DNA from 4 places in the Neorhizobium petrolearium genome. Region 3 is predicted to be linked to each of the others. Evidence: predicted binding sites of a transcription regulator. Region 3 holds the regulator's gene; each other region holds the start of a gene.
What was found. Region 3 encodes PhoB, which activates phosphate uptake and scavenging genes when phosphate is short. Its sites were predicted from a motif close to TGTCATNNANCTGTCAT; they were not measured.
Positions count from the first base shown of each region.

Region 1: the regulator PhoB is predicted to act here: its motif matches at 2,867-2,883, upstream of QEO92_RS25500 (alkaline phosphatase).
Region 2: the regulator PhoB is predicted to act here: its motif matches at 3,419-3,435, upstream of QEO92_RS07765 (bifunctional 2',3'-cyclic-nucleotide 2'-phosphodiesterase/3'-nucleotidase).
Region 4: the regulator PhoB is predicted to act here: its motif matches at 4,869-4,885, upstream of phnC (phosphonate ABC transporter ATP-binding protein).

Region 1 covers NZ_CP123000.1:5,296,917-5,304,386, reverse strand. Annotated here, with positions in the region: gene QEO92_RS25510 (ABC transporter ATP-binding protein) at 1-492, opposite strand, end outside; gene QEO92_RS25505 (hypothetical protein) at 495-959, opposite strand; gene QEO92_RS25500 (alkaline phosphatase) at 1,071-2,810, opposite strand; gene QEO92_RS25495 (ribonuclease D) at 3,308-3,931, shown strand; gene QEO92_RS25490 (DUF817 domain-containing protein) at 3,931-4,830, shown strand; gene QEO92_RS25485 (hypothetical protein) at 4,888-5,946, shown strand; gene QEO92_RS25480 (hypothetical protein) at 6,163-7,470, shown strand, end outside.
Region 2 covers NZ_CP123000.1:1,514,023-1,521,492, reverse strand. Annotated here, with positions in the region: one part of gene QEO92_RS07790 (IS630 family transposase) at 1-335, shown strand, start outside; gene QEO92_RS07785 (PadR family transcriptional regulator) at 307-993, opposite strand; gene ald (alanine dehydrogenase) at 1,200-2,318, opposite strand; gene QEO92_RS07775 (Lrp/AsnC family transcriptional regulator) at 2,474-2,935, shown strand; gene QEO92_RS07770 (PilZ domain-containing protein) at 3,028-3,366, shown strand; gene QEO92_RS07765 (bifunctional 2',3'-cyclic-nucleotide 2'-phosphodiesterase/3'-nucleotidase) at 3,492-5,480, shown strand; gene QEO92_RS07760 (PhzF family phenazine biosynthesis protein) at 5,569-6,405, shown strand; gene QEO92_RS07755 (DUF2087 domain-containing protein) at 6,415-6,975, opposite strand; gene QEO92_RS07750 (LysR family transcriptional regulator) at 7,172-7,470, opposite strand, start outside.
Region 3 covers NZ_CP123000.1:1,361,637-1,369,106, reverse strand. Annotated here, with positions in the region: gene QEO92_RS06970 (FAD-dependent oxidoreductase) at 1-962, shown strand, start outside; gene arsK (arsenite efflux MFS transporter ArsK) at 959-2,194, shown strand; gene QEO92_RS06960 (winged helix-turn-helix domain-containing protein) at 2,280-2,969, opposite strand; gene phoB (phosphate regulon transcriptional regulator PhoB) at 2,983-3,669, opposite strand; gene phoU (phosphate signaling complex protein PhoU) at 3,712-4,425, opposite strand; gene pstB (phosphate ABC transporter ATP-binding protein PstB) at 4,468-5,259, opposite strand; gene pstA (phosphate ABC transporter permease PstA) at 5,295-6,650, opposite strand; gene pstC (phosphate ABC transporter permease subunit PstC) at 6,647-7,470, opposite strand, start outside.
Region 4 covers NZ_CP123000.1:5,361,199-5,368,668, reverse strand. Annotated here, with positions in the region: gene phnG (phosphonate C-P lyase system protein PhnG) at 1-6, shown strand, start outside; gene phnH (phosphonate C-P lyase system protein PhnH) at 6-608, shown strand; gene QEO92_RS25820 (carbon-phosphorus lyase complex subunit) at 702-1,808, shown strand; gene QEO92_RS25815 (alpha-D-ribose 1-methylphosphonate 5-phosphate C-P-lyase PhnJ) at 1,805-2,686, shown strand; gene phnK (phosphonate C-P lyase system protein PhnK) at 2,719-3,495, shown strand; gene phnL (phosphonate C-P lyase system protein PhnL) at 3,507-4,217, shown strand; gene QEO92_RS25800 (DapH/DapD/GlmU-related protein) at 4,214-4,831, shown strand; gene phnC (phosphonate ABC transporter ATP-binding protein) at 4,947-5,804, shown strand; gene phnD (phosphonate ABC transporter substrate-binding protein) at 5,890-6,795, shown strand; gene phnE (phosphonate ABC transporter, permease protein PhnE) at 6,873-7,470, shown strand, end outside.

The DNA of each region.
Region 1 (7,470 bases), 1.6 Mb from region 3:
GGCAACGATCACGCCCGGCTTGCGCAGAAGCGCGCGGGCGATCGCCACGCGCTGCATCTCGCCGCGCGACATCGTCTCGATCTTCTGATCCGGCCGGGAAAGGCCAACGGTCTTCAACAATTCATGGGCCCGGGTGACCATCGCCGCATCGGCGACGCGCGCAAGCCGCGCCGGCAGAAGCACGTTCTCAACGGCGGAAAGGCCCGGGAACAAGTGGAAATCCTGCATGACGAGGCCGACATGCTCAGCCCGCCAGCGATCGCGCGATGTTTCCGAGAGCCGAGCGATATCTCGCCCGTTCCAGACGACCTTGCCGGTCGTAACCCGTTCCAAACCGGTAACGACATTGATGAATGTGCTCTTGCCGGAACCGGAGCCGCCGGTCACGGCAACTCGATCTCCGGGAGAGAATGCCAGGGAATCTATCCGAAGGACAGGGCCATCCAGCCCGGGAAACGACTTGATCAGGCCATCAATATGCAACGAAAGCATGTTCAGACCGCCTGGTATGCGGCGTCGCGGATTCTCAGGCGACTGACGAACCCGGTATCGGGATCGGTCCATGAGCCGACCTCAAGCGTGCCGCGCACCTCGATCGTCTCGTTCGGCTGTGTGAAGGTCTGTTTGCGGTTGAGGTAGACGACGACGATATTGTCGGGCCAATCGGAATCGGACGAACAAAAGGGGCAGATGGACATGGGCACTTCGGTCAGCACGAAAAATTGCGCTTCTGCTTTCAGCGGTGGCGCCATGAAGCCGCGCATCGCAACCGGCTTTCCGGCAAGCTCCTTTACCTTTTCGGAGAATTCGAGCCCCAGAACGCTGATCTTGCCGTAGAGCTCATCGAAGGTCAGGTCATCGGAGGCTTCGGCCCTGTCCACCGTCATCAACAATGGCAGACCGGCCAGGAAGCCCAGTGTCCGACGGCGGCTCAATCGCGCCACAAACGACTTTTGCATGTCGCTCTCCCTCATTCCCAAGCCACTTATCTTCCTCTTTCCGAACGGCAAAGCAAGCGGCCAGAGGAAGCGGCAGGCGGCACGCCAAATGGGCATGCCGCCATTGCCATTCTAGTTCGTCTGCTTCACGCCGAGCGCGAAGGCATCGGCGAGGACCTTGTAGACGTCGCTCTGCTCCATGTAGCCCTTGAAGTTCTCCGAAGCGGGACCGGTTGCCTGCAGCACCACGTCATCGACCGTATGGGCGCCCGAGCTCGCATCCTTCGGCAGGTTGCCCTGGACGAAGACCGCGCCGGGAACATCCTTGTACGCTTCGTTCGCGACGTATTCCTTCTTGTCGTTCTGAACAGCCGGGCTGAACGGGCCGTCGAGCTTCGGGCGGAAGGTCTCGTAATGGTCCGGATAGTTGCTGACGAACATGGCAAGACGCTTCGTCACGTCGACGCTGTCCGGATAACCGTCCTTGTTGGCATCGACATAGTTCGGGAAGCCACGCACGCCGACCTTCTCGCGCATTTCGGTTCCTTCAGCCTCATCGTCGATCATGCCCACAATGGTGATGCCATGCGTATGGTCGCCGGTCACGACGAGCAAGGTATCCGGGTTCCTGGCGACGAAATCCTTGGCCACACCGACCGCCTGATCGAATTCGATCGTGTCAACGACCGCACGTTCATTGTCGAGCGGATGCGTCATCTTGTCGATGTTGGCGGCCTCGACCATCAGGAAGAAGCCTTCCGGGTTCTTCGAGAGCTGATCGATCGCCGTCTTCGTCATTTCGACGAGGCCCGGCTGATTGGGGAACTTGCCGACGGTGCCCTTCTTGAGGATTTCCCGGTCGAGGGCCACATCCATGTTGCCGGTGTGGAAGAGGCCGAGGATCTTGTCCGCGTTCGTGGCGGCGGCCAGTTCGTTCTTGTCGGTCGCAAGCTTGTAGCCTGCATCCTGGAACATCTTGATATAGTCCTTGTCGTCCTTGCGCTTGGAGCCATTCGTCGCCTGCGGAAGGAAATAAGCGGATCCGCCGCCAAGAATAACGTCCGGCTTCACGTCGAGCATCATGCCGACGATCTCTGCCTTGTCGTCGCGGCGACGGGTATGTGACACGATGGCTGCCGGCGTTGCATCTTCGATTTCCGAGGTGGCGACGATGCCGATCGACTTCTTCGTCTGACGGCGCAGCGCCTCGCCGATGGTCTCGACGCGGGGATCGTCCAGAGTATCCGCGGTGCGATCGGCGTAGACGCCGAGCGAATTGATGGCACCCTTGTGCCCGGTCATGTAGGCCGACATGGTATTGGCGCTGTCGGTGGTGATCGAGTCGGCTGCCGAGGTGCCGATGAAGGCCATGCGATCGAGATCGTCCATATTGAGGCGGCCGTTGGCCTTGCCTTCGGTCATCCCCTTGGACATGAGGCGAGCGGCAGTCCGGTGCGCCACGGAAAGACCGTCGCCAAGCATGAAGATGATGTTCTTCGCCTTCGGGGTCGTACCGGTGTTATAGACGTTCCAGGTAACGCTCTTCGTTTCGGAGCCTGCGGAAACCTCAACCTTGTAGTCGCCTGCATTGGCAATCGTCAGACCGCGCAGGATGACGGCAGAGCCGGCAACCTTGTCCTTCACCTTCTCTTCGGCGACGAACTGGACATCCTTGCCGAGAACGGCCTTGTAGTCCTGGCCATTGACGGTGATCTTGACGTCCTCCGGCTTCACGACGCTGCTGAACTCAACCTTGAAGTCGAAAGGGGAGCCGGAAAGGATCGTCGCACGATCCAGCGGATAGACGGTAGCGGCCTGGGCGCCACCGGCGAGTGCGGTCGAAACGACCAGGGCAGCAAAAAGCTTGCGCATAGTAAACCTCACGAAAAGTTCAAAAGGGAAGGCGAGGATTGCTATATCGGCGGCCCGTGACACGCACGTGACGTTATCGCCATATCGTTCGGCGGACCCGGACGAGTCCGTCCGACGCAACAACGTGTCGATCAAAGGGTATCGGAGGAGAAGGCTGAAAATAGAAAAGCCTGGCGCGGGAGGAGGATGCGCCAGGCTTTAAACTTGATCGACAACTGGGAGGAGGAGGTGTTGTCGATCCGTATCAAGCGACACTGGGAGGAGGAGTGCGTCGCTCAATGACTATTGATATAGGATAATCGATTAAGCGTGCCAATCCATCCTGTTGCAATGCAGCAATGCATTCAGCGCAAAGCTGAGCATTTGCTCAGGCTTGAACTTGTCGCTCGGCAACAGGCTTTTCGGCAGCCCGGGCCTCCCCCTCCCGAAGATGACGGTATCCTTGGCGAAAAACGTGGTCTATAGCGGATGGCCGAACATAGGCGACGGAGACGAACATGGCAGAGATTCGATATCATAAAGGCGATATTCCGGCGGCTGATGCAGCCCGCTACACGGGTGCTATCGCCATCGATACGGAAACACTCGGCCTCGTTCCGCGCCGCGACCGGCTCTGTGTCGTGCAGCTTTCGCCGGGCGATGGCTCCGCCGACGTGATCCGCATCGCCGCAGGCCAAAGAGAAGCGCCGAACCTTGTCGCCATGCTTACCGATCCGTCCCGGCAGAAGATCTTCCACTACGGCCGTTTCGATATCGCCGTTCTCTTTCAAACATTCGGGGTGACCACGGCACCTGCCTTCTGCACCAAGATCGCCTCGCGCCTGACACGTACCTATACCGACCGGCACGGCCTCAAGGACAACCTTAAGGAACTGCTCGATATCGACGTGTCGAAAGCGCAGCAGCAGTCCGATTGGGCTGCGGAGGTACTCTCGCCGGCGCAACTCGAATATGCCGCTTCCGACGTGCTGTACCTGCACGCACTGCGCGACAAGCTGAACGAGCGACTCGTGCGCGACAACCGCCTCGAGTTCGCCCAGGCCTGTTTCGACTTCCTGCCGACCCGGGCAAAACTTGACCTGCTCGGTTGGGAAGAGACGGACATCTTCGCCCACAGCTGATGGAACGGCGTTCCCCAGAACGTCCTCCGGCGCATGAGACGGGGCCTTATCTCGAACCGCTGCGCCTTCTCGTTCGCGGTGTGCTGGCGCCACTTCCCTGGTGGCTTTCCGAGTTCATCCTTTTCGGGCTGAAACAGGCCTGGGCCTGCCTGTTCGCGGCGATCATGCTCACCCTGCTGCTCGTCACCAAGTTCGTCTGGCAGCCGGACTGGGCGCTTTACCGCTACGATTTCCTGTTCATCGCCGCACTGGCAATCCAATTCCTGTTTCTGCGTTTCAGGATGGAAAGCTGGGACGAGGCCAAGGTGATCCTAGTCTATCACGTCACCGGCACCGTCATGGAAATCTTCAAGGTGCATATGGGATCATGGGCCTATCCGGAACCCGCGATCATTCAGATCGCCGGCGTGCCGCTGTTTTCCGGCTTCATGTATGCCTCCGTCGGTTCCTTCATGGCCCGCACGATCCGCATCTTCGACATGCGTTTCACCCGCTATCCGCCGATGTGGCTCACCGGATTGCTGGCGATCGCGATCTACGTCAATTTCTTCAGTCATCACTACCTGCCGGATCTGCGTTATCTTCTGTTCGCAGCAACCGTCGTCGTCTTCCGACGCGTCGATATCCATTTCACGACAGACCGGACGACACTGCGTATGCCGCTGGTCGTGGCAGCGTTCCTCTCATCCGCCTTCCTGTGGGTTGCGGAGAACATCGGCACGCTGACCGGGACCTGGATCTATCCGACGCAGAAGACCTGGCATGTGGTTTCATTCGGCAAGCTCGGATCCTGGTACCTGCTTCTTTACGTCAGTTTTGTGCTGGTCACGCTGGTCCTCAAGCCGCGGTCTCCAATTCTCGTTGGGACAAGCGCTAATCAGCCGGCAATAATTCGTTAACCTTCGAAACCTATCGTCGCCTCCGGCATATCTCTCAATGAGACCGGATAATCGGGCATGTTGCTTCCAACACAGCAGACCTACGGACTTGCGGCAACCAACGTGATGCAATCGATGCTCGACAGCATCGAGGAACAGCGCAAGGAAGAGGAAGCCGAACGGTCCGGCAAGGAACGCGATCCGGTCACGGAGGCGCGAGTCAGCGCCAGCGAGGAGGCCAAGCGCGCCAGGGAGAAGATTACCTCCGCGCTGTTCGGCACCAACCGCACAGATCCCAACGAATTGAAGATCGATCTCATCGACCGTCTGGCCAAGAAGCTCGGCCTCGATACCGATGAGGCCCGCTCGAACTATCGGCTGGGCGAAGCGCTCAAAGATCTGCTCAAGCCGATGGATCTGACCCAGATCAGCAAGTTGGAGGAGGATCTCGGGCTCAAGGATATCGGCATCTCCATCAAGACGCTGCTGGCAGCAATCCAGAATCCCTACGGCGACGACAACCAGCGCCTGATGGACGCCTTCACCAAAAAGGCCAATGGCGGCAAGCTCGGGGCGGAAGTCGACCGCGTGGTCCAGCGGCTTGAGGACGTTGCCGATCCGAAAACTCTCGAAGAATTGAAGCTCGGCCCGCAGGGTTACGATCCCACCCGCGTCGAGGACGAGGAAACCCGCGCCGAGCGCCAGGAAGACATCGAGGCCGCGGAAGCCGGCAAGAAGCTCGAGGACGTTCAGAAAGTCCAAGACGTTATCGAGAAGACGAACAAAAATGACGGAGCGGACGTGGGCGGCGACGGCAAAACCGACGCTGCTTCCGTCGACACGCAGACGCTGCTGAGCGTGTTTGCCGCTGCAGCCGAGCAGGTCGCTCTTTCCGATTCGGCCGAGGCGGGCGGCGACACACCGGCCGTCGACGAGGCAACCTCCGAGGAAGATCAGAACCAGACCAGCAAGATCCTCGTTGCCGGCGAGGCGCCCGCGAGCGAATTCACCGCCGATGCCGTGGAAACGCTGCTCGAAGGCCAGGCAGTCGAGGCAACCACGGTTGGCGGAATCCTGCCGGTTCGCGTGGACGAGATTGGCATTTATGAATTGTTGAAAAAGAAGTTGGCCGCGTGATCCCGCAATAATCCGGACTGTCCGCTTACTGTGCCGTCCAAGATCATTCCTCGCCCGCATGTTAGCGAGACGTTAACCTTTTTGCCGGAGATTGATTGCCAGCTATCGGCATTGGGAACGCCATGAGGCGTTACGGCCGCAACGCCGTTCCGTTGCGAAAACACACAATCGCGTGGCCGAACTGTCCTGTCGTCACAATCAGACATGGAGCGGACAATGCTGCCTCCGGTTCGTGCCACGTTAAGTTCATTCATCGAATACCAGAACCCGTCGCAGCAGCTGGCCCTGCGCCAGCGCATCACTGTCGGCAACAATTCCGTAAATGCCGAGACCATCGCTTCCTCGTCCCTGTCAGGCGGCAGGCTGGACATTCTCTCGCTTTCGGCCCAGATCCAGCTCGCGCAGGGTGCCTCGATCTTCGCGGAGACCATCGGCAAACTGATCAGAGTTCCTCGCCGTGAGGGGGAAGCCCTGCTCGACTATGCCAGGCGTCTTTCGGAAGCGGTCAAAGCGATGAATCCGGCTGAACGTGCTGTGCTCGAGCGTATGCTCAATCAGCTCGTCAAGGGTGTTTCGCTGCGGTTGCTGGCCGAAATTCTCAACAATCCCACAGGGCCGGATGCGGCCCGGCTCGCCTTGCGGATGGAAACCGCTCAATTGCTCGATCGCGATCTCGCCGCCAAAGCGGTCGTCAGTTCCTATCGCCAGAATGCCGGGACTGAGCAGGTACTCAACCCGCCGTCGCGACCTGCCAATACCATCCCGGTCCCGCCCGATCAGACTGTCGGAACGAACTTTTCGTCCGAGGCAGAGTCGGTTGCGGCTTCGGCGCCGCCGTCAGATGACGCCGGCAGCGTTCCAGCCGGTCAACGCGACAATATCGGTACGAAGGCCACCGGCAGCGGCGAGGCGTCAGCACAGCAGGCCGCCGCGGCTTCGATTGAGGCGGACGAGATACTTTCCGCTCCCGAATCGAGCATGCTCTCCACAGATACGGAAATCACGATTTCCGCATTGCACGAGCAAAGTGCGCTGCACGCGGAAAACAATGCTGAAGGCGAGGTCGCCAAAGCAGCTACGGTCGAGCAGCAGGCCGCGGCGGAAGTTGCCGAAGGCGACCGCTCCGATCTCTCTGCGGACCCGGCGGAGGAGACGCCGGAAACTCCACCCACGGCACGGCGTCCCGGGAACGGGGAAGAGAACAACGCACGCCCTGCTTCGATTGAAGGACGCACCTCGTCGGCTATCTATGACGGCCCGGCACTTGCCCGTCTTTCGCAGCGAAACCTTGAACAGACGCATCTTTCAGTCATATCGAACAAGGCGACGCCTGCAGCCATGACCGAGTGGCTTGCCGAGGTCTTCGCGGAAGGCAACAGCGAACTCCTGGAACCGCTGCCACCCGCAGCGAGGCCTTTGCCGGAGCATCAGGAACTGGAGGAACGGGCCGACGGCCAATCCCCTGCAAGACCTGATCCGCTCACCAAAGAAGCCGCAGCCGATCGTTTGCCGAGGCCTGCCGCG
Region 2 (7,470 bases), 150 kb from region 3:
TCAACGCGACGAGCTTCCTCGTCTATGTCGAAAAGGTGCTGGTGCCGGAGCTCACGCCCGGCGACATCGTCGTGATGGACAATCTCGGCTCGCACAAGGCCGCGGCGATCCGCACCGCCATCCGCAAGGCCGGCGCGCGGCTGTTCTTCCTGCCGCAATACTCCCCCGATCTCAATCCGATCGAAAAGCTCTTCGCCAAGATCAAACACCGGCTACGCGAGGCGCAGGCCAGAAGCCGCAACGCCATCCATGACGCGCTCGCAACCATCCTCCAAACCGTTTCTCCAAAAGAATGCCAGAACTATTTCAACGAGGCCGGATATGAACGGATCTAAAATCATCCCGCTCTAGGTCTTCCGCGATATCAAGCAGCAGCTTGACGATCTCTCCGGCCTTCTTCTCGTCCGTTTCGAGCTTGCGGGCGATCACCTCGCGCAGGTTCAGCATGGCGGCGTCGATGCTGCGGGGCAGAACAGGGCCGCCGTCGCCGCCACGGCGCTGCGACCGCTCCTGCTTTTCACGGATGCGTTCGGCGAGCTGCGACAAACGATCGAGGATGGTCGAGGCAAAGCTGCGGTTCTCGTCGAGATATTTGCGTCCCTCGTCGGTGATCGCATAACGCTTCTTGTTGCCGTCGGCTTCGGCGGTCACGTAGCCCGCCTCCTCGAGATAGGTGAGCGTCGGATAGATGACGCCCGGGCTCGGCGCATAAAAGCCGTAGGTCAGGTCCTCGATGTGCTTGATGATCTCATAGCCGTGGCGCGGTTCCTTCTCGATCAGGGCCAGCACAACGAGACGCAGATCCCCCTGCATCAGGAAACGGCCGATGCGGCCGTCGCCCTCGTCACCGAAACCGCGACCGCCACCCGGTCCCCCACGACCGCCAAACCCGCGACCGAACCCGCCACCGCGCATGGCGAACATTTCCTCGAAACCTCTTCGGTCGCCGCGTTCGCCGCAGCCGTTCCGTCCATCAAATTTGTGTCCAAACATCGTTATCTCCTTCAGACTATCTTTCGATATATCTAAAGATAGTCCGTTGGTCGATTTCGTCAACAACTTCGATATATCGAAATTATATCTGGTTGATTTTAAAAGCAGAAAAAGCGCCAACAGAAGCCTGCCGGCGCTTTTTGTAAGGGTCAGCGATCAATCAACGCGATGGTTTACGATGTCTTAGATATATCGAAACCTACGACTCACGCCACATTCAGCAGGCTTTCCGGCGCAAAGGCCTCGTAGCCCAGCGCTTCGGCAACCGCCCGGTTGGTTATCCTGCCCTTATGGACGTTGAGGCCGTTGCGCAGGTGCTTGTCCTCGGCAATCGCACGCAGGCCACGGTCGGCAAGTGCCAGGCCATGCTGCAGCGTCGCGTTGTTCAACGCATGGGCAGAGGTGACCGGCACGGCGCCCGGCATGTTCGCCACGCAATAGTGCACGATGCCGTCGACCTCGTAGGTCGGTTCGGAATGGGTCGTCGCATGCGAGGTCTCGAAGCAGCCGCCCTGGTCGATCGCGACGTCGACCATGACCGCGCCCTGCTTCATGCCGGAGAGCATCTCGCGGCTGACAAGTTTCGGCGCGGCGGCGCCTGGAATGAGAACTGCCCCGATGACGAGATCGGCGGAGAAGACTTCCTCCTCCACCGCGTCGATGGTCGAATAGCGGGTATGGACGCGGCCGTTGAAGATATCGTCGAGCTGGCGAAGCCGCGGCAGCGAGCGGTCGATGATGGTGACATCGGCGCCGAGGCCGGTCGCCATCTTGGCCGCATGCAGGCCTACGACGCCGCCGCCAATGACCGCGACCTTCGCCGGCAGAACGCCCGGCACGCCGCCGAGCAGGATGCCGCGGCCGCCATTGGCTTTCTGCAGCGCGGTTGCACCCGCCTGGATCGCCAGGCGCCCGGCGACTTCCGACATCGGCGCAAGCAGCGGCAGGCCGCCGCGCTCGTCGGTCACCGTCTCGTAGGCGACGGCGGTCACGCCGGATGTGATGAGGCCCTTGGTCTGTTCCGGATCGGGAGCGAGATGGAGATAGGTGTAGAGGATCTGGCCTTCACGGAGTTGCACCCATTCCGTCGGCTGGGGCTCCTTGACCTTTACGATCATGTCGGATTTTTCGAAGATTTCTTTCGCCGTGCCGACAATCCTGGCACCGGCGGCGATATAGGCGGCATCGTCCGCGCCAATTCCGGCGCCCGCCTTGGTTTCGATCAGGACCTCGTGGCCATGGGCCACATATTCACGCACCGCGCCGGGCGTCAGGCCCACACGGTATTCATGGTTTTTGATTTCCTTCGGGCACCCGACACGCATACAGCGTTCCTCTCAGTTTGGTGGCTTTCGCCGGTTTACGTTCCCAAATCCAGAAAACCAGAGAATCGGTGAAATGTCCTTGCGAAGAGGAATTGCGGAAATACCATTTTTCGCGGATTATTGCGTCTTGAAAGAGATTTTCGAAGGATATTCGAATGGGAAACCTGGATACCATCGATCTTGCGATCATGCGAACGCTTCAGGACAATGGCCGCATCTCCAATGCGGACCTGGCCCAGCGTGTCGGCCTGTCGCCTTCCGCCTGCTCGCGACGGCTCGATATCCTTGAAAAGAACGGCACGATCAGCGGCTATCACGCACGCCTTTCCAACAAGGCGCTCGACTACAAGATGATGGTGATCGTGCATATTTCGCTGTCGGGCCAGTTCGCCAAGACGCTCGCCGAATTCGAGGCGGCGGTGAAGCTCTGCCCCAACGTGCTCGTCTGCTACCTGATGTCGGGCGAATACGACTATATCCTGCGCGTCGCGGCCAAGGATCTTGAGGATTACGAGCGTATCCACCGCGACTGGCTATCGGCCCTGCCCCACGTGGTGAAGATCAATTCGAGCTTCGCGCTGCGCGAGGTCATCGACCGTCCCAATGTGGGACTGTGACCGGAATCGCTCGACTTTTACGGATCACCCTAAACGCGCCTCAACCTGTCCCTGATATGGAGTTTGCTTGAGAACGGCAATTGAGGGATGTCATGCTCAGCAAGACCATCGGGATGAAGACCCGTAGCGCAGCCCGCCAGAAGACGCGCATCTATGGCACGGTCAAATATTATCATCAGCAGGCAAAGGGGCGCGTCGTCGATCTTTCCGCCACCGGCATGGCGCTCGACCTCGGCGGACCGTTTCACGCTGCCAACGGCAGCCCGGTCAAGATCGAAAGTGAAGAACTCGGCATTCTGGAAGGCACGGTGAAATGGTGCCACCGCGGCCGTCTCGGCATCCAGTTCCGGCCGAACTCGAATGCAGCGGCCCAGGTCTCCTCCTATTTCCGCTTCTTCCACAAGGAAATCAGACCAGTCATCGCCCGGTGACATCGCATGGTCGGCGCGTTCGCCGACCATCGGCGAACCATGCGATTTCCCCTGTCATTTTACTGATGCAAGCGCGTGCGATTGCGCTAAGCTGATCTCGCAAAAGACCCCAGAGGGAGATATCCATGTCGTTTCTAGCCGGCTTTCAACCCATGACCCGCCGCTCACTTCTCGGCGGCATCGCTGCGTCTTCGGCGCTCGTGATGCTGCACCCGTTCGCCGCCCGGGCAGCCGCCAACCAGGCGCATCTGCGCATCATGGAAACGACCGATATCCACGTTCACGTCTTCCCCTACGATTATTATGCCGACAAGCCGAACGATACGCTGGGCCTTGCCCGCACCGCCTCGATCATCGACGCGATCCGCGCCGAGGCCGGCAATTCCATGCTGATCGACAATGGCGACTTCCTGCAGGGTAATCCGATGGGCGACTACATCGCCTATGAGCGCGGCATGAAGGATGGCGACGTCCATCCGGTCATCAAGGCGATGAACGTGCTCGGTTACGATGCCGGCACGCTCGGCAACCACGAATTCAACTATGGCCTCGACTTCATGTTCAAGGTGCTCGCCGGCTCCGGCTTCCCTTGCGTCTGCGCCAACCTGACCAAGGGCCAGCTCGCCTCAGACCCGAAGCAGGACGAGCTCTTCCTGAAGCCCTACGTGATCGTCGAGAAGCAGATCCGTGACGGCTCCGGCGCGACAAGCCCGGTCAAGGTCGGCTTCATCGGCTTCGTACCGCCGCAGATCATGGTCTGGGACGCCAAGAACCTGGAGGGCAAGGCTCAGACCCGCGACATCGTCGACGCCGCCAAGGCCTGGGTGCCTGTCATGAAGGAGGAAGGCGCCGATATCGTCATCGCGCTGTCCCACTCCGGCATCGACGGCAGCGGGTTGAGCGACCGAATGGAAAACGCCTCGCTTTATCTGGCGGGCGTCGATGGCATCGATGCGGTCTTTACCGGCCACCAGCACCTCGTATTCCCCGGCCCGAAGGATTTTGAAGGCATTACCGGCGCAGACATCAAGAAGGGCACGCTGATGGGCAAGCCGGCCGTCATGGGCGGCTTCTGGGGCTCGCATATGGGCCTCATCGACCTGCTGCTGGAAAAGGACGGCAAGAGCTGGAAGATCGTCGACTTCACCACGGAAGCCCGGCCGATCTATCATCGCGACGAGAACCGCAAGATCGTCGCGGACGTGAAGGACAAGGCGGAAGTCACCGCTGCCGTCAAGGACGAGCACGAGGCGACGCTCGCCTATGTCCGCCGCCCGGTCGGCAAGACATCCGCGCCGCTCTATTCCTATTTCGCGCTGGTCGCCGACGATCCGTCGGTGCAGATCGTCTCGAACGCCCAGACCTGGTACATCAAGGACATGCTGAAGGAAGGCCCGTACAAGGACTATCCCGTCCTCTCCGCGGCGGCTCCCTTCAAGGCCGGCGGCCGTGGCGGCGCGGAATATTTCACCGACGTGCCGGCCGGCGATATCGCCATCAAGAACGTCGCCGACCTTTATCTTTATCCGAACACGGTGCAGGCCGTGCTGATCACCGGCGAGCAGGTGAAGAACTGGCTGGAAATGTCGGCCGGCATGTTCAATCAGGTCAAGGCCGGCGCCAAGGACGCGGCACTGCTCAACAGCGCCTTCCCGTCCTACAATTATGATGTGATCGACGGCGTCACCTACCAGATCGACCTGTCGCAGCCGGCCCGCTTCGACAAGGACGGCAAGCTGATCAATCCGGATGCCCACCGCATCGTCGATTTGCAGTTCGACGGCAAGCCAATCGATCCGGCTCAGAAGTTCGTGGTCGCCACCAACAACTACCGCGCCGGCGGCGGCGGCAAGTTCCCGGAAATCGCCGGCGACAAGGTGATTTTCGTGGCGCCTGACACCAACCGCGACGTTGTCGTCCGCTATATCGTCGAACAGGGCACGATCAACCCCTCGGCAGACGCCAACTGGTCGTTCAAGCCGCTGCCGGGAACGACGGCGATCTTCGAGACCGGCCCCAAGGCCCGTCAGTTCGCCGGCGAGATCAAGGGCGCCAAGATCGAGGATGCCGGCGACGGCGAGAACGGTTTTGCGAAGTTCCGGCTGGTGCTGTAACGCCGATCGAAGATGTTGGAATGCCACGGCAGCCCTCGAGCTGCCGTCCTCCTTTGAAGGAAATCCGATTCCATAGGTCCAGATGGCGATGCCCACGTTTCCCTTCCTGCAGGTCGACGTCTTTTCCAGCGAGCCGATGCGAGGCAATCCGCTCGCAGTGGTCGTCGGCGCGGATGTGCTGACGGACGAGCAGATGCAGGCTTTCGCCAACTGGACCAACCTCAGCGAGACCACCTTCCTGCTGAAACCGACCGATCCCAGGGCGCATTACCGCGCACGGATATTCACTCCGAAGCAGGAGCTGCCTTTTGCCGGTCATCCGACGCTCGGCAGTTGCCATGTTTGGTTGTCTCAGACCGGCCAGCCTCCGGATGGCGACATCATCCAGGAATGCGGCGCCGGACTGGTGCATATCCGTCGCAACGGCAGACAGCTTGCTTTCGCCGCACCTCCCCTGCAGCGCAGCGGCCCGGTCGATCCGGCGCTGGTCGATCGCATCGCTCGCGGCCTCGGCGTGCCGATAGCGGGGATAAAGGATGCCAACTGGCTGGATAACGGGCCGGACTGGATCGGCATTCTCCTGTCGTCCCGCGCGGACGTGCTTGCCATCCGGCCAGATTATAGCGCGCTCGCCGGATTTCGCGTCGGCGTGATCGGTCGCTTCGATCCCGGGACGGACGGAGACGATGCGGAATTCGAAGTACGTGCGTTCAGCAATCGGGGCACTGAGGATCCGGTTACCGGCAGCTTGAACGCCGGCTTCGCCCAATGGCTGATCGGCAGCGGCATCGCCCCTGAAAGCTATGTCGCCGCCCAGGGAACGGCTCTCGGCCGGGCGGGTCGGGTCCAAGTACAACGGGATGGTGATGACATCTGGATCGGTGGAGATGTCGTCACCTGCATCCGGGGTACGGTCGACCTCTAAAGGCGCTTATCAGGCCGCTTCCGCCTTTCCGCTGTCGACCCGTTGCAGGAGCAGCTTCAGCTCCGGTACCGGCTTCTTTTCGATGCGGCGATAATCGCTGCCGTCCCGCTTGCGCGTCACGAGGCCGAGGTCGAAAAGGTCGCGGCGCAGAAGTGCCGCGTCGCCGAAGAGGTGCAGCGTGTTCAGGAACTCGCTGATCTCGCGCTCCGTAAACGTGCGGCCACGCGGGATTTTCGACCACAGGAACCACAGGCACAACTCCTGCTGCGAGCGCTTGCCCGGCCAGCGGACGATCCGGCCCTGCGCGTCGAAAACGCGGATGGTTTTCAAGACGCGCGCCTCGTCGGGCCCCGGTTCCGGCGCCGCGGCAATATTCCAGCTGTCAAGCACGTCCGAGGTCTTCGAAACGGAACGGAAATGCTGGTAGTTGCGGAAGCCCGCGGCGCGGCTCAGGAGATTGAGCGTTTCCACATGGCTCGGCTTGTGGTCGAGCCTGCCGATCTGCTCACGGACGGACTTGGCGAAAGCCGAAAGGTCGGCGATCTCCATGGGAAAGATGGATCTGGACATAACCTATCCTCAAATGCGCCGTTCCATCTGGATTGTCGTTGGTCGCCGTCTTGTCGACTTCGGCACGGGATAAGTGCTGATCATCTTGACTGTAGCAGGTTTAGCTTCCCTTTCGGGACGGCGACGCCTCGGTGAACTGCAGACCGTGGCGCCGTTATAGCAGAGGCCGGGATAGGGTCAACTCGGTCGCGTGCAGTCATTCGGCGGCAGCCGGCATGCCGTGCGGAGCTTCGAGTCCCAACATCTCCTGGAACTCCCCATGGCTGGGACAAGCGGAGAGCCGTCGCTGAAATGCCTCGATCAGCCATTGACCGGCCGGCCCCGGCGGATTGGATGTCCTTCGTATGGCATAAAGCGGATATTCACCCTGCTCGTATGCGTCGAGCTTCAGTGCGACCAGCTTGCGCTCCATGATGTCGCGGCCGGCGACGGAAGCCGGCAAACCGCCCCAGCCCAGCCCGCCCCTGATAAGCTGGTACTTGGTGGCGATGTCGC
Region 3 (7,470 bases):
CGTCCGGGACATGGAGACGCCCAAGCCCGATGGGCGTGGACGGCCTTCCGGTTATCGGAGAAAGCAAAGCGGGCGGCAGGATCGCCTATGGGATTCCGGACGTATCCGGCGTCGGCAAGCCGGACTATGCCGCTGCATCGATCCTCGTCGTCGGCAGTGGCCATTCCGCCATCAACGTGGTGCTGGCGTTGCTCGAAGTCCAGAAGACCGCGCCGACCACGGCCATATCATGGGCGCTGCGCCGCAATGGAATCGACCGTCTTCTCGGCGGCGGATTGAACGATCAGCTTCCGGCTCGCGGCGATCTCGGGCTGGCGGCGAAGGAGGCGATCGACAGCGGCCGCGTGAAGCTGCTGGCCCCCTTCGCAGTCCAGTCCGTCCGCGAGAATGGCGGCCGCCTCGACGTGGAGGCTTTGCACGACGGCCGGCATGAGCGGCTTGCCGTCGACCGCATCGTGGTGGCCACGGGCTTCCGTCCCGATCTCGACATCCTGAAGGAACTCCGGCTCGATCTCGATCCGGCCGTGGAAGCCCCCCACCGTCTCGCACCCATGATCGATCCGAACCTGCATTCCTGCGGAACGGTGCCGCCGCATGGCGTGGTCGAGTTGACACAGCCGGAACCCGGCTTCTTCATCGTCGGTTCGAAATCCTATGGGCGCGCGCCGACATTTCTCATGGCAACGGGGTACGAGCAGGTCCGCTCGGTCGTGGCGGAACTCGCAGGCGACAGCAACGCCGCCCGCGAGGTGCATCTCGTTCTCCCGGAAACCGGTGTCTGCAGCGTAACCAATCCAGTGCTCGCAGAGGCAGCGTCCGGTGGCTGCTGCGGTGGTCCTGCTCTTTCTGAAGTCGACGCGTGCTGCATCGCCGACATGAAGGCCAAGACTGATGGCAAAGCTGGTTGTGGCTGTGGTACATCCACTGCGGTGGAACGGAACGATGTGGAACCTGCAGAATGACCGAGCGGAAAGCTCCCGCGCGCCTGATCTGGGCGCTCGGCGCAACACAGATCATCGGCTACGGTACCCTTTATTATTCCTTCAGCATCCTCGCGCCGGACATGGCACGAGACTTCTCCATCCAACAAGACAGGCTTTTCGGGCTGCTATCGGTGGCGCTGCTGGTTGGCGGACTGTTCGCACCGAGAGCGGGAAACTGGGCGGACCGGTTCGGAGCCGGCCGGCTCATGGTCCCCGGTTCGCTTGCTGCCGCCATCTCGCTTGGCTGCGCGGCCGCATCGCCGAATGCGACGACGTTCGGTATTTCACTCGTCGCAATGGAGATCGCCTCCAGCTTCGTTCTCTACAGCACGGCATTTGCAGCGATCGTGCAGGTTGGAGGCAGCAAGCCACAGCGCAGCATAACCCATCTGACGCTGATCGCGGGATTCGCATCAACGCTCTTCTGGCCGCTCACGGCAACACTGCATGACTATCTCGGCTGGCGTGAGATCTACCTCGTCTTCGCGATCCTGAATATCGCCGTGTGCCTTCCGATCCATTGGTGGGTCGGGAGACTGCCCCGCGACGTGCCCGAACCACGGGCATCAGTAAATCAATCCGGAGCGATGGCCGTTCAGCCTGAAGCCGGCCCCGCGTTCAGTGGCGTCTTTATTCTGATGCTTGCGGGCTTTGCCCTGGAAGGATTCGTGCTGGCCTCCGTGCTGGTCCACATGGTTCCGCTGCTGACAGCACTTGGGCTTGGCACGGCAGGCCTCATGGTCTCCACCCTCTTCGGTCCCTCGCAGGTCGCCAGCCGCCTCCTGAACATGATCTTCGGAGGGCGCTTGTCACAGACGGTGCTCGCCGTGATCTCCGCGGGATTGCTCGCCGTCGCCCTTATCGTCCTGATGGCGACAAGTCCGTGGCTCCCCGGTCTCATCGCATTCGCGATCCTGTTCGGTCTGGGATCGGGGCTCGCAAGCATCGTCGGGGGAACGCTTCCACTGGAGCTTTTCGGAAGGCACGGTTATGGCGCACGGCTCGGCTGGGTGACCGCCGCACGCCAGTTTTCCTCAGCACTTGCCCCCTTTGCGTTCGCTGTCATGCTGGGAACTTGGGGGGTCGGCCAGGCAGTATCGATCAGCATTCTGGGAGGCGCGGCGGCCGTCGGCCTGTTCGGAGCGATCGCCTTCGCCCGCTACAGAGCAACAAGACCAGCAGCTGGACCTTTCGGTGGTTCGCAGGCCTGACAAGACACGACAAACAGGAGATGCAGGCCCCTCGGCGAAGCCCTAAAGAAAAGCAGCATAGGCCTTCCAACGATCGCGAGAAAATTCAGACGTCGCCGAGGGCGTAGCCCGCTCCGCGGACGGTCCGGATCACCTGGTCAGCCTTGCCCAGGCTGATGCCCTTCCGGAGGCGACCGATGTGCACGTCGACGGCGCGCTCGTCCACGGTTGCACCATCACCCCAGAGCGACCTTTTCAGCTCCGTCCGCGAATAGACCCGTCCCGGATACCGCATCAGGAACTCGAGAAGCCGGAACTCGGTGGGGCCGAGCCTGACTTCCTTCTTCTGCCTGTGGACCCTGTGTGCTTCGCGGTCGAGGGTCAGGTCTCCGACCCTGATCATATGGCTCAGAAGATTCGGATGCATGCGGCGAAGAAGGTTCTTCACCCTTATGGCAAGCTCGACGGAGGGGAATGGCTCTACGAGGCAGTCATCCGCGCCGGCAGCGAGACCCGTCAGCCTGTCGCTCTCGCTTTCCGCCGGAACAAGCAGGACCACGGGCACCCGCATCGTTGCTGGTTCGGTACGAAGTCTTCGGCAGATCTCGATGCCATTCAGCCCCGGAAGGGACGAACTCAGCACCAGTACATCGGGAAGGCTCGAAACCAACCGCTCCATCAGCTCGGAGCCCGCCGAAAGCAGCGTCACGTCGAAACCTTCATCGACAAGGGAGAACCGCAGCACTTCGCGCAGCGTTTCATCGCCATCGATCACCACGACAACTCGCGCTCCCATCGCGGTGCTCTCCCTAGTGTCCTTCCATCGAGTATCCGGCGCCGCGGACGGTGCGGATGACATCCTGCATGTTGGAGAAGTTGAGCGCCTTCCTGAGGCGTCCGACATGCACGTCGACGGTGCGCTCGTCCACATAGATGTCGTGGCCCCACACCCCGTCGAGAAGCTGCGAGCGCGAGAAGACCCGGCCGGGCGCGGCCATCAGGAATTCCAGAAGCCGGAACTCCGTCGGGCCGAGCCGCACTTCGCGGCTCTTGCGATGCACCCTGTGCGTCTCCCGGTCCAGCTCGATGTCGCCGCAGCGCAGGACGCTCGACAGCACTTCCGGACGCGCGCGCCGCAGCATCGCCTTCACTCGCGCCATCAGTTCCGGCGTCGAGAACGGCTTTACGACATAGTCATCGGCGCCGGTCGCAAGCCCGCGGACCCGTTCGCTCTCCTCGCCGCGCGCCGTCAGCATGATGATCGGCAGTCGCTCCGTCTCCGGCCGCATCCTCAGCCGCCGGCAGAGTTCGATGCCGGAAACACCGGGCAACATCCAGTCGAGGATCAGAAGATCCGGCGTGCGTTCCTGAAGCCTGATCTCGGCTTCATCCCCGCGCAGAATCGTCTCCACCTCATAACCTTCCGCTTCAAGGTTGTAGCGAAGAAGCACGCTCAGCGCCTCCTCATCCTCCACGACCGCGATCTTCGGCTGCATTCCGTCTTAGCTCCGTCACCATTCCATCGTCATTCGGCGCCATTATTCCGTGATCGCGCCGAGCGTGTTCGACGTATCGTCCTTCGGACGCTCGCCTTCCGGCTGGGCGCCGGTCGTCATGTAGTAGATCGTCTCGGCGATGTTGGTGGCGTGGTCGCCGATACGCTCGATGTTCTTGGCACAGAACAGAAGATGCGTGCAGGTGGTGATGTTGCGCGGATCTTCCATCATGTAGGTCAAAAGCTCGCGGAACAGGGACGTGTACATCGCGTCGATTTCCTCGTCGCGGATGCGGATCGCCTCCGCCTTCTCGGCCGAACGGCTAGAATAGACGTCCAGCACTTCCTTCAGCTGCGTCAGCGCCAGGTCCGACAGGTGCTCGATGCCGCGCGCGAGCTTGCGCGGCACACCGGTGCCCTGCACCGCGATCACCCGCTTGGCAGTGTTCTTGCCGAGGTCGCCGACCCGCTCCAGATCGGAGGCGATGCGCAGCGATCCGACGATGTCGCGCAGGTCGCCCGCAACCGGCTGGCGGCGGGCGATCGTCACGATCGCCTTGTCGCCGATATCGCGCTCGGCATGGTCGAGGATCACGTCGTCGGAGATCACCTTCTGGGCAAGGGCGGCATCGGAATTGACCAGTGCCCGCACTGCATCCGCGCACATCTGCTCCGCAAGCCCGCCCATCTCCGAAATCCGGCGGCTCAGATATTTCAGTTCGTCGTCATAGGCAGACAGGATATGTGTCGAAGACATGGTCTTATCCTCAGATTGTCAGAAAGGGCCCGCAACCGGCGATCAGCCGAAGCGGCCCATGATGTAGTCCTGCGTACGCTGGTCATCCGGATTGGTGAACATCTTGTCGGTATCGTTCTCCTCAACCAGGTTTCCGAGATGGAACATGGCAGTGCGTTGCGATACGCGGGCCGCCTGCTGCATCGAGTGCGTCACGATGACGATCGTGAAGTTTTCGCGCAGTTCGTGGATCAGCTCCTCGACCTTGGCGGTGGCGATCGGATCGAGCGCCGAACAGGGTTCGTCCATCAGGATCACTTCCGGGCTGACGGCAACGGCGCGCGCAATGCACAGGCGCTGCTGCTGACCGCCGGAAAGGCCCGTACCTGGGCTGTCGAGACGATCCTTCACCTCGCCCCACAGTCCTGCCTTCTGCAGGGCCGAAGACACGATATCGTCCAGCTCCGACTTCTTTCGCGCCAGACCATGAATGCGCGGGCCATAGGCGACGTTCTCGTAGATCGACTTCGGGAAAGGGTTCGGCTTCTGGAACACCATGCCGACCTTGGCGCGCAGCTGAACCGGGTCCACCTTGGGATCGTAAATGTTCTCCGAGTCGATCGATATGTTGCCCTCGACACGGCAGTTGGCGATCGTGTCATTCATCCGGTTGATGCAACGCAGGAACGTCGATTTGCCGCAGCCCGACGGACCGATGAAGGCTGTCACGGACCGAGGGCGGATATCGATATTGACATCCTTGATGGCGTGCTTTTCGCCGTAATAAACCTGCACGTTACGGGCGGAAATCTTCGGTTCATTCATGAGTGGAGCTTTCGTCGGCGTCGTCGTCATCGTCGTTGAGATATTATTCATCATTACACACCCCTTTACCAACGGCGCTCGAAGCGGCGGCGAAGAATGATTGCGACCAGGTTCATTAGGATCAGGAATACCAGAAGCACGATGATGGCACCGGACGCACGTTCGACGAATGCCGGGTCGCCGCGCTGCGTCCAGTTATAGACCTGGACCGGAAGCGCCGACGCCGGATCGAAGAAGCCATCCGGCGGACCGGCGGGATATTCGCGCACGAAGGCGACCATGCCGATCAGCAGCAGAGGCGCAGTCTCCCCGAGAGCTCGGGCCAGCCCGATGATCGTCCCCGTCAGGATACCGGGCATCGCCAAGGGCAGAACATGATGGAAGATGGACTGCATCTTCGATGCGCCAACACCGAGCGCTGCGTCGCGGATAGACGGTGGAACGGCCTTGAGGGCGGCGCGAGTGGCGATGATGATCGTCGGCAACGTCATCAGGGTCAGAACAAGCCCCCCCACAACCGGCGCCGATTGCGGCAGACCGAAGAAATTGATCAGTACGGCAAGGCCCAGAATACCGAAGACGATCGAGGGAACCGCGGCAAGGTTCGAGATGTTCACCTCGATCAGATCGGTGAAGCGGTTCTGCGGCGCAAATTCCTCAAGATAGATTGATGCAGCCACGCCGATCGGCAGCGACAGGACGAACACGATCAGCATCATATAGGCGGAGCCAATGACCGCAATCCCCAGGCCCGCCGCTTCAGGCCGGGTATCGGAGGCGTCCGGCGCCGTGAAGAAGCTCCAGTTGAAACGGGTCGTCAGAATGCCCGCCTCCTTGAGCTTGTCCGCCAGCATCAGTTGTTCGGGGGACGTATTGCGGTCGAGCTTCGCGCTCTCCATCGTCACGCGCCCCTTGTAATATCCGTCGATACGGCCCGCGGCCAGAAGATCAAAGGAATGGGTCTGGCCAATCACCGACGGATCGGCCATCACAAACCTGCGGAGATCGGCGGGAGCCTCCTTGGAGATCAGCTCGGCGGCGGCCTTTGCGTTCATGCCGTCGATGGTGATGCCCTTCTGCGCCATCGCGTCGCGGAGCGCCTTCTCGATGATGGGCGCATATCCGAAGGTCGAGACCTTCGCGATGTTCTCCGGCTTGCGATCGCCGGCCTTGTCGAGAACGGCAGCGTCGAGATTGACGTTGAGGGTGATGTAGGTCTGCTGGAACGACGACAGGCCGTTCGACAGGATGGACAGCAGGAGGCCGATCAGTGCGACGATACCGATCGCCACGGCGATCTTGCCCATCAGGCGAAACCGGGCCTCCGCATTGTTGCGACGACGGGTTCGTTCATCGAGGGCAAGAAGGGACTTTCCCTTTGCCGGAACGGCTGGGTTGCCGAATACGGTCACGTCGGTCATTCGTACTGCTCCCGGTATTTGCGCACGATGTAAAGGGCCAGCACGTTCAGCCCAAGCGTTATGACGAAGAGGGTCAGGCCAAGCGCGAATGCAACCAGCGTTTCGGGGCTTCCGAACTCCGTATCGCCCGTCAGCTGACTGACGATCTTGACGGTGACCGTTGTCATCGCCTCGAAAGGATTGAGGTCAAGCTTCGCCGCAGCGCCCGCGCCAAGGACCACGATCATGGTTTCCCCGATCGCGCGACTTGCCGCCAGCAGGATTGCACCCACGATACCGGGCAAGGCGGCCGGCAGAACGACCTGTCTGATAGTCTCCGACTGTGTGGCCCCCAGTCCGTAGGAACCGTCGCGAAGGGCCTGGGGCACGGCATTGATAATGTCGTCGGAGAGCGAGCTGACGAAGGGAATGATCATGATTCCCATCACCAGGCCAGCGGTCAACACCGAAGACGAAGAGGTGCCGAGACCGAGCGGCTGCGCCAGCCAATCGCGCAGGAAAGGACCGACGGTGACCAGGGCGAAGAGGCCGTAGACGATCGTCGGGATGCCGGCCAGAACCTCGATCGCAGGCTTGACGATACCGCGCGTCGTCGGTCCGGCATATTCGGAAAGAAAGACCGCGATCATCAAGCCAAGCGGAACGGCGACGATCAAGGAGATGATCGACACATAGAAAGTGCCCCAGAGCAGCGGCAGAATGCCGAGATCGGAGCCTCCGCGGAATTGGGGATTCCACACGGTGGAGAAGAAGAAATCCTGCGCCGGATAACGCTGGAAGAACTCAAAAGTCTCGAAAATCAACGACCCGACAATGCCGA
Region 4 (7,470 bases), 1.6 Mb from region 3:
GATTGATGAGCATCAAGCCGCAAGCGTTTTCCGGCGGGTTCGGTGAACCGGTATTCGAATCCCAGAGCATGTTCCGCCTGCTGATGGACGGCATGGCGCGGCCGGGGATGATCCGCACCGTGAGCTCCGATGTCGGCCAGCCTGAACCTCTGGGAGGAGCGGCAGGCGCAATCGCGCTGACCCTCTGCGACCACGAGACGCCGGTCTGGCTGAGCGCCGGCCTTGCAAAATCCTCCGTCGGCGAATGGATGGTGTTCCACACTGGCGCGCCGGTTACCCGCGAGAAAGCGGAGGCCCGGTTCGCGTTCGTCGAGGCTGGCGCAACGCTCGCCTCCTTCGGCCTGTTTGCCGCCGGCACTCAGGAATATCCGGACCGTTCCACGACGCTGATGATCGAGGTCGCAGCTCTCGACGAGGGCCAGCAGCTTACACTGACCGGCCCCGGCATCCAGGACGCCACGACCGCCAGGGTCAGAGGACTTCCCGACGTTTTTCCGAGACTGTGGGCCGAGAACCGGGCGCTCTTCCCGCGCGGCATCGACGTCATCCTGACGGCCGGCAAGACCCTGTTGTGCCTGCCGCGAACGACCAAGATCGCAGTCCAGTGAACGGGTGTCTGATTTTTCAGCCCCTGAGGCAGAGTGACCAACCCTTTCCGGCATCTAGCGGGGATGCCGGACGATGGGCAGGAGAGTGAAACCATGTATGTTGCCGTCAAGGGTGGCGAGGCCGCCATCAATAACGCTCACGAGTTGCTGGCCGACCGGCGCCGGGGCGACCGCTCCCTTCCTTCCGTCACCATCGGTCAGATCATCGAGCAACTCGGGCTTGCCGTCGACCGGGTGATGGCAGAAGCTTCGCTCGATGATCGGGCGCTCGCAGCCCTTGCCGTCCGGCAGTCACGCGGTGACCTGATCGAGGCGATCTTCCTCCTGCGTGCCTATCGCACGACACTGCCTCGTTTCGGCGCTTCTGTTCCTCTCGATACCGCAACCATGAAAGTCGAGCGACGCATCTCGGCGACCTACAAGGATCTGCCGGGCGGCCAGCTTCTCGGGCCTACCTTCGATTACACGCACCGCCTGCTCGACCCCTCGCTGCTCGCCGACGAGCCGGTCGATGAGCCGAAGCGGAAGGATGCTTCGGATGAACGCATCATGCGGGTTTCCGACATCCTTGCCCATGAAGGCCTGATCGAGCCGGACGGTGAGTTTCCCGCGGATCATCAGGCCGGTGACCTGACGCGGGAACCGATGGAATTTCCGATGAGCCGGGACCTGCGCCTGCAGGCGCTTGCCCGCGGCGACGAGGGTTTTCTGCTCGCCCTCGGCTATTCCACCCAGCGCGGCTACGGCCGAAACCACCCGTTCGTCGGCGAAATCCGCATCGGCGAAGTGGAGGTGGAAATGGAGGTCGCGGAACTCGGCTTTGCCGTCTCGCTCGGGCGCATCCGCGTCACCGAATGCCAGATGGTCAACCAGTTCAAGGGCTCCTCCAAGGCGCCGCCGCAGTTCACCCGCGGCTACGGCCTGGTCTTCGGCCAGAGCGAACGCAAGGCGATGTCTATGTCGCTGGTCGACCGCGCGTTGCGTGCCGAGGAGCTTGGCGAAGACATCACCGCGCCGGCCCAGGACGAGGAATTCGTCATCTCCCATTCGGACAACGTGCAGGCCACCGGCTTTGTCGAACACCTGAAGCTTCCGCACTACGTCGACTTCCAGGCGGAACTCGCTCTGGTGCGCAAGATGCGCGCCGATATCGAAGCCGCCCGCAACAGCGGCAAGGACCTGCAGGAGGCTGCCGAGTGACCGACCTCGCCACCTATAACTTCGCCTATCTCGACGAGCAGACGAAGCGGATGATCCGCCGCGCGATCCTGAAGGCAATCGCCATCCCCGGCTACCAGGTGCCCTTCGCCTCCCGCGAAATGCCGATGCCCTATGGCTGGGGTACCGGCGGCGTGCAGGTGACCGCCTCGATCATCGGCCCCGACGACGTCTTGAAGGTGATCGACCAGGGCGCCGACGACACGACCAACGCGGTTTCGATCCGTGCCTTCTTCCAGAAGGTCGCGAACGTCGCCGTCACCACGCATACCAAGGATGCGACGATCATCCAGACGCGCCACCGCATTCCCGAGCAGAAGCTCGCCGAAGGCCAGATCCTCGTCTATCAGGTGCCGATCCCGGAGCCGCTGCGCTTCCTCGAACCGCGCGAGACCGAGACGCGCAAGATGCACGCGCTGGAGGAATACGGGCTCATGCATGTGAAGCTCTACGAGGACATCGCGCATAACGGCCGCATCTCGAAGACCTATGCCTATCCGGTGAAGGTCGCCGGGCGCTACGTCATGGACCCGTCGCCAACGCCGAAATTCGACAATCCGAAAATGCATCTGTCGGAAGCGTTGCAGCTTTTCGGCGCCGGCCGCGAGAAGCGCATTTATGCCGTGCCGCCCTATACCGACGTAGTGAGCCTTGATTTCGAAGACTATCCGTTCGAGATCCAGAAATTCGAACAGCCCTGTGCGCTCTGCGGCGCCGGGGGCGTCTATCTCGACGAGGTGGTGCTCGACGACAAGGGCGGCCGCATGTTCGTCTGCTCCGACACCGACCATTGCGAGGAACGCCGCGAACACGGCCATGCCGGCGCGATGCTGGCGCCCAACAAAGAGGCAGCAGAATGACCGGATGCGTCGGCATTCAAGGACAATACGCCATGACCGATACCCCCCTCCTCAAAGTCAGCGGCGTTTCGAAATTCTATGGCAGCCGCATCGGCTGCAAGGATGTTTCCTTCGAGCTCTGGCCGGGCGAAGTGCTCGCCATCGTCGGAGAATCCGGCTCGGGCAAGACGACGCTCCTGAATTGCCTTTCGACCCGGCTGATCCCGACGACCGGCAGCGTCGAATACCGCATGCGCGACGGCAATTTCCGCGACCTCTACCACATGGGCGAGGCGGAGCGCCGCTTCCTGATGCGCACGGATTGGGGCTTCGTGCACCAGAACCCGGCCGACGGGCTGCGCATGACGGTCTCCGCCGGCGCCAATGTCGGCGAGCGGCTGATGGCGGTCGGCGACCGGCATTACGGCAAGATCCGCGAGACGGCGAGCGACTGGCTCGCCCGCGTCGAAATTTCGACCGACCGCATCGACGACCAGCCGCGCGCTTTTTCCGGCGGCATGCGCCAGCGCCTTCAGATCGCCCGCAATCTCGTCACCCATCCCCGCCTCGTCTTCATGGACGAGCCGACCGGAGGGCTCGATGTTTCCGTGCAGGCCCGCCTGCTCGACCTGGTGCGCGGCCTCGTCAACGACCTTGGCCTGTCGGCGATCGTCGTCACCCATGATCTTGCAGTCGCACGCCTGCTGTCGCACCGGATGATGGTGATGAAGGACGGCCACGTGATCGAGCATGGGCTGACCGACCGGGTGCTCGACGACCCGCGCGAGCCCTATACGCAGTTGCTCGTCTCTTCCATTCTTCAGGTCTGAGGAGAAGACCAATGGCAACTCCCCTCGTCGTTTCGGAAGTCTTCAAGAGCTTCACCATGCACCTGCGCGACGGCATCAAGCTGCCGGTCGTCAACGACGTGAGCTTTTCCGTCGCAAGCGGAGAATGCGTCGTGCTCGGCGGTCCCTCGGGCATCGGCAAGAGCTCGATCCTGAAGATGCTCTACGGCAACTATGCCGTCGATTCCGGACAGATCCTCGTGGACCACAAGGACCGGCTCATCGATATCGCCCGTGCCGATCCACGCACAGTTCTCGATGTCCGCCGGCATACGATGGGCTATGTCAGCCAGTTCCTGCGCACCGTGCCGCGCGTGGCGGCGGTCGATGTCGTCGCCGAACCGCTCGTCGCGCGCGGCGTTGCGGCAGCCGAAGCCCGGGGGAAAGCCGCGGAACTGCTCTCGAAGCTCAATCTGCCGCAGGAGCTCTGGTCGCTGCCGCCCGCCACGTTCTCCGGTGGCGAACAGCAGCGCGTCAACATCGCGCGCGGTTTCATCACCAGCCACCGCATCCTGCTCCTCGACGAGCCGACCGCCTCGCTCGATGCCGTCAACCGGCAGGTCGTGGTCGAGATGATCGCAGGGAAGAAGCGGGAAGGCGTGGCCCTTCTCGGCATCTTCCACGACGAGGAAGTGCGCGAGGCGGTGGCAGACCGCATTCTCGACGTCACGCAATTCTCTCCCCGAAAGGCAGTCGCAGCATGAGCAAGAAGCTTGGTCTTGAGCCGGCTATCCATCCAAGCGCCCGCGTCAACAATTCCACGCTAGGCCGCTATACGGAAGTCTCCGAACGCTGCCGCATCGACGAGGCCGAGATCGGCGACTATTCCTACATCATGCAGGACGGGTCGATCTGGTGCGCGACGATCGGCAAGTTCGTCAACATGGCCGCTTCCGTGCGCATCAACGCCACCAATCACCCCACCTGGCGGGCGACGCTGCATCACTTCACCTACCGCGCTGCAAATTACTGGGACGACGCGGAAAACGAACAAAGCTTCTTTGAATGGCGGCGCGACCATCGCGTCGTGATCGGGCATGACGTCTGGATCGGCCATGGCGCAACCGTCCTGCCCGGCGTCACCGTCGGCAACGGCGCGGTGATCGGCGCCGGTGCGGTCGTCTCGAAGGATGTCGCGCCCTACACGATCGTCGGCGGCGTGCCGGCTAAACTCATTCGCGAGCGCTTTACAAAAGCGGTCGGCGAGGCCATGGACAGGCTCGCCTGGTGGGATTGGGACCACCTGAAATTGAGAGCCGCACTTGAGGATTTCCGGGCACTTTCAGCGGAAGAATTCCTGTCCCGCCATGCGGCGTAACACAACCGTTACAAACACCGGGGGATTGTAACAATACCGACATAAAACCGACATTCAGGCTTCATGAACCCCCGCTAATCGAAACTGTATAACAGGGTTGGACGGGCAAGAGAGCATGAAGTTCGAACTGAGGAAGGTCACCCGCCGTTTTGGCGATCGTATCGCGGTCAATGCCGTGAGCGTGGAAATTCCCCAGGGCCAGATGGTCGGCGTCATCGGCCGCTCCGGCGCCGGCAAATCCACCCTCCTGCGCATGATCAACCGCCTTCAGGACCCAAGCTCCGGCTCCATCCATTTTGGCGGTATCGAGGTGTCCTCGCTCAAGGGTGCCGCGCTCCGCAACTGGCAGCGTGACTGCGCGATGATCTTCCAGCAGTTCAACCTGGTGCCGCGCCTGGATGTGCTCACCAATGTGCTGCTCGGCCGGCTGAATCACCGTTCGACGGTGACGAGCCTTCTCAACATCTTCAGCCGGGAAGAGCGGCTCATGGCGATCGCCGCCCTGGAACGTCTCGGCATCGAACAGACGGCGCTGCAACGGGCCGGAACTCTGTCGGGCGGGCAGCAGCAGCGGGTCGCGATTGCCCGTGCGCTCATGCAGGATCCCAAAATGGTGCTCGCCGACGAGCCGATCGCATCGCTCGATCCGCTCAACGCCAAGATCGTAATGGATGCGCTTCGCGACATCAACGAGCGCGAAGGCATTACCGTCATCACCAACCTGCATACGCTCGATACGGCGCGAAACTATTGCGAACGCATCATCGGCATGGCAGCGGGCCATGTCGTTTTCGACGGTCCGCCGCAGGAGCTGACGGCGGCGGCAGTGCGCGAAATCTACGGCTCCGACAGGGACGGTGCCGGCATCGATGAAACCATGACATCCACCAGCATCGACATTTCCGGCGCAGCAAGCCCCGCCGGCAAGCCGCTATCTGCCGGCATCGAGGCACTGGCGACCGCCAGGGCCTGAGCCGCACCAGGATCGTCTGCCCGCGTCAAGGGCACCCTTTCTGAACCAAGCTTCCGGTAACCCCGGAAAACCAGGAGATGAACTCATGTTGAAGAAAGCCCTTCTCACAGCGGCCGCACTCATCGCGGTCGCCGGTTCCGCTGCGGCCGAAGACCTCAAGGAATTCCGCATCGGCATTCTGGGCGGCGAGAATGAAGCCGACCGCCTGCGCAATTTCCAGTGCATGGTCGACAAGCTGCCGGCCGCTCTGGGCGTCGAAAAAGTCTCGCTCTTCCCGGCCGCCGACTATGACGGCGTCGTTCAGGGCCTGCTCGGCGGCACGCTCGACTATGCCGAGCTTGGCGCCTCAGCCTATGCCAAGGTCTACCTTGCCAATCCGGCCGCCGTCGAGCCGATCCTGACCACGGTCCAGACCGACGGATCGATGGGCTACTACTCCATCATGGTCGCCCGGAAGGATTCGGGCATGACCAAGCTCTCCGACATGAAGGGCAAGAAGCTCGGCTTTGCCGATCCGGACTCCACGTCCGGCTTCCTCATCCCGACCGTTACCCTTCCGGAAGCCATCGGCGCACCGGTCAAGGAATATTTCAGCGAAACCGGCTTTGGCGGCGGTCACGAGAACCTCGTTCTCGAAGTCGTCAAGGGCACGTTTGCTGCCGGCACGACCTGGGGCTCGGGCGTCGGCGAATTCAAGGACGGCTATTCGTCCGGCAACCTGCGCAAGATGGTCGACAAGGGCATCCTCAACATGGACGACCTCGTCGAGCTCTGGAAATCGCCGCTCATCCCGAACGGCCCGGTCGTCGTCCGCACGTCCATGAATGCCGACATGAAGGCCAAGTTCAAGCAGTTCATGATGGATCTGCCGAAGGCCGATCCGGCCTGCTTCTCCGCCGTTCAGGGCGGTGACTTTACCGGCTTCGCCGAAGTGAATGCCGACTTCTACAAGCCTATCGTCGACGCCCGCAAGGCAACGATCGGCGGCTGATAAAGCCCGATGAAGCGGCCGTCGAACGGATATCCGCTCGACGGCCTTATCTTGCCTGCCGGGATCAGGGAAAGCATATGCCGACTTCCGTATCGCAGCCGCGATTGACCGACAACGGGCTGATGGTCGAGCGCCACTGGCAGCAGCTTGCGGGCCAGCGCCGCCTCTATACCGTGCTGACCGCAGTCATCCTGCTGATCACGGTTTCAGGCTCGCTGTGGTTCGCCAACGAGACCAATGCCGGCAAGTTCTTCGACCGGCTGCCGCATTTCTTCGACTTCGTCGGCGAGCTCGTACCGCGGGACGGGATGGAAATCTGGCGGGCGCTATTCGACCTTCCATCGCCCTATTACGACGGCAGCATGAAATACGACTATGTGGAGGGCCGCCAATATGTGACCGGCAGCATCTACATACCCGAATATTTCTACAAGATGGCGGAAACGCTCAACATCGCGCTTCTGGCCACGCTGATCGGGCTGGTTTTCGGATTTCTCCTGTCATTTCTCGCCGCCCGCAACATGACCACCAATGTCTGGATACGCGGTACGGCACGCCGGTTCATGGAAATCCTGCGCGCCTTCCCGGAAGTGGTGCTCGCCGGCTTCTTCCTGGCGATCCTGTCTCTCGGGCCGCTGCCGGCGGTGATCGCTGTTGCGATCCACACCATCGGTG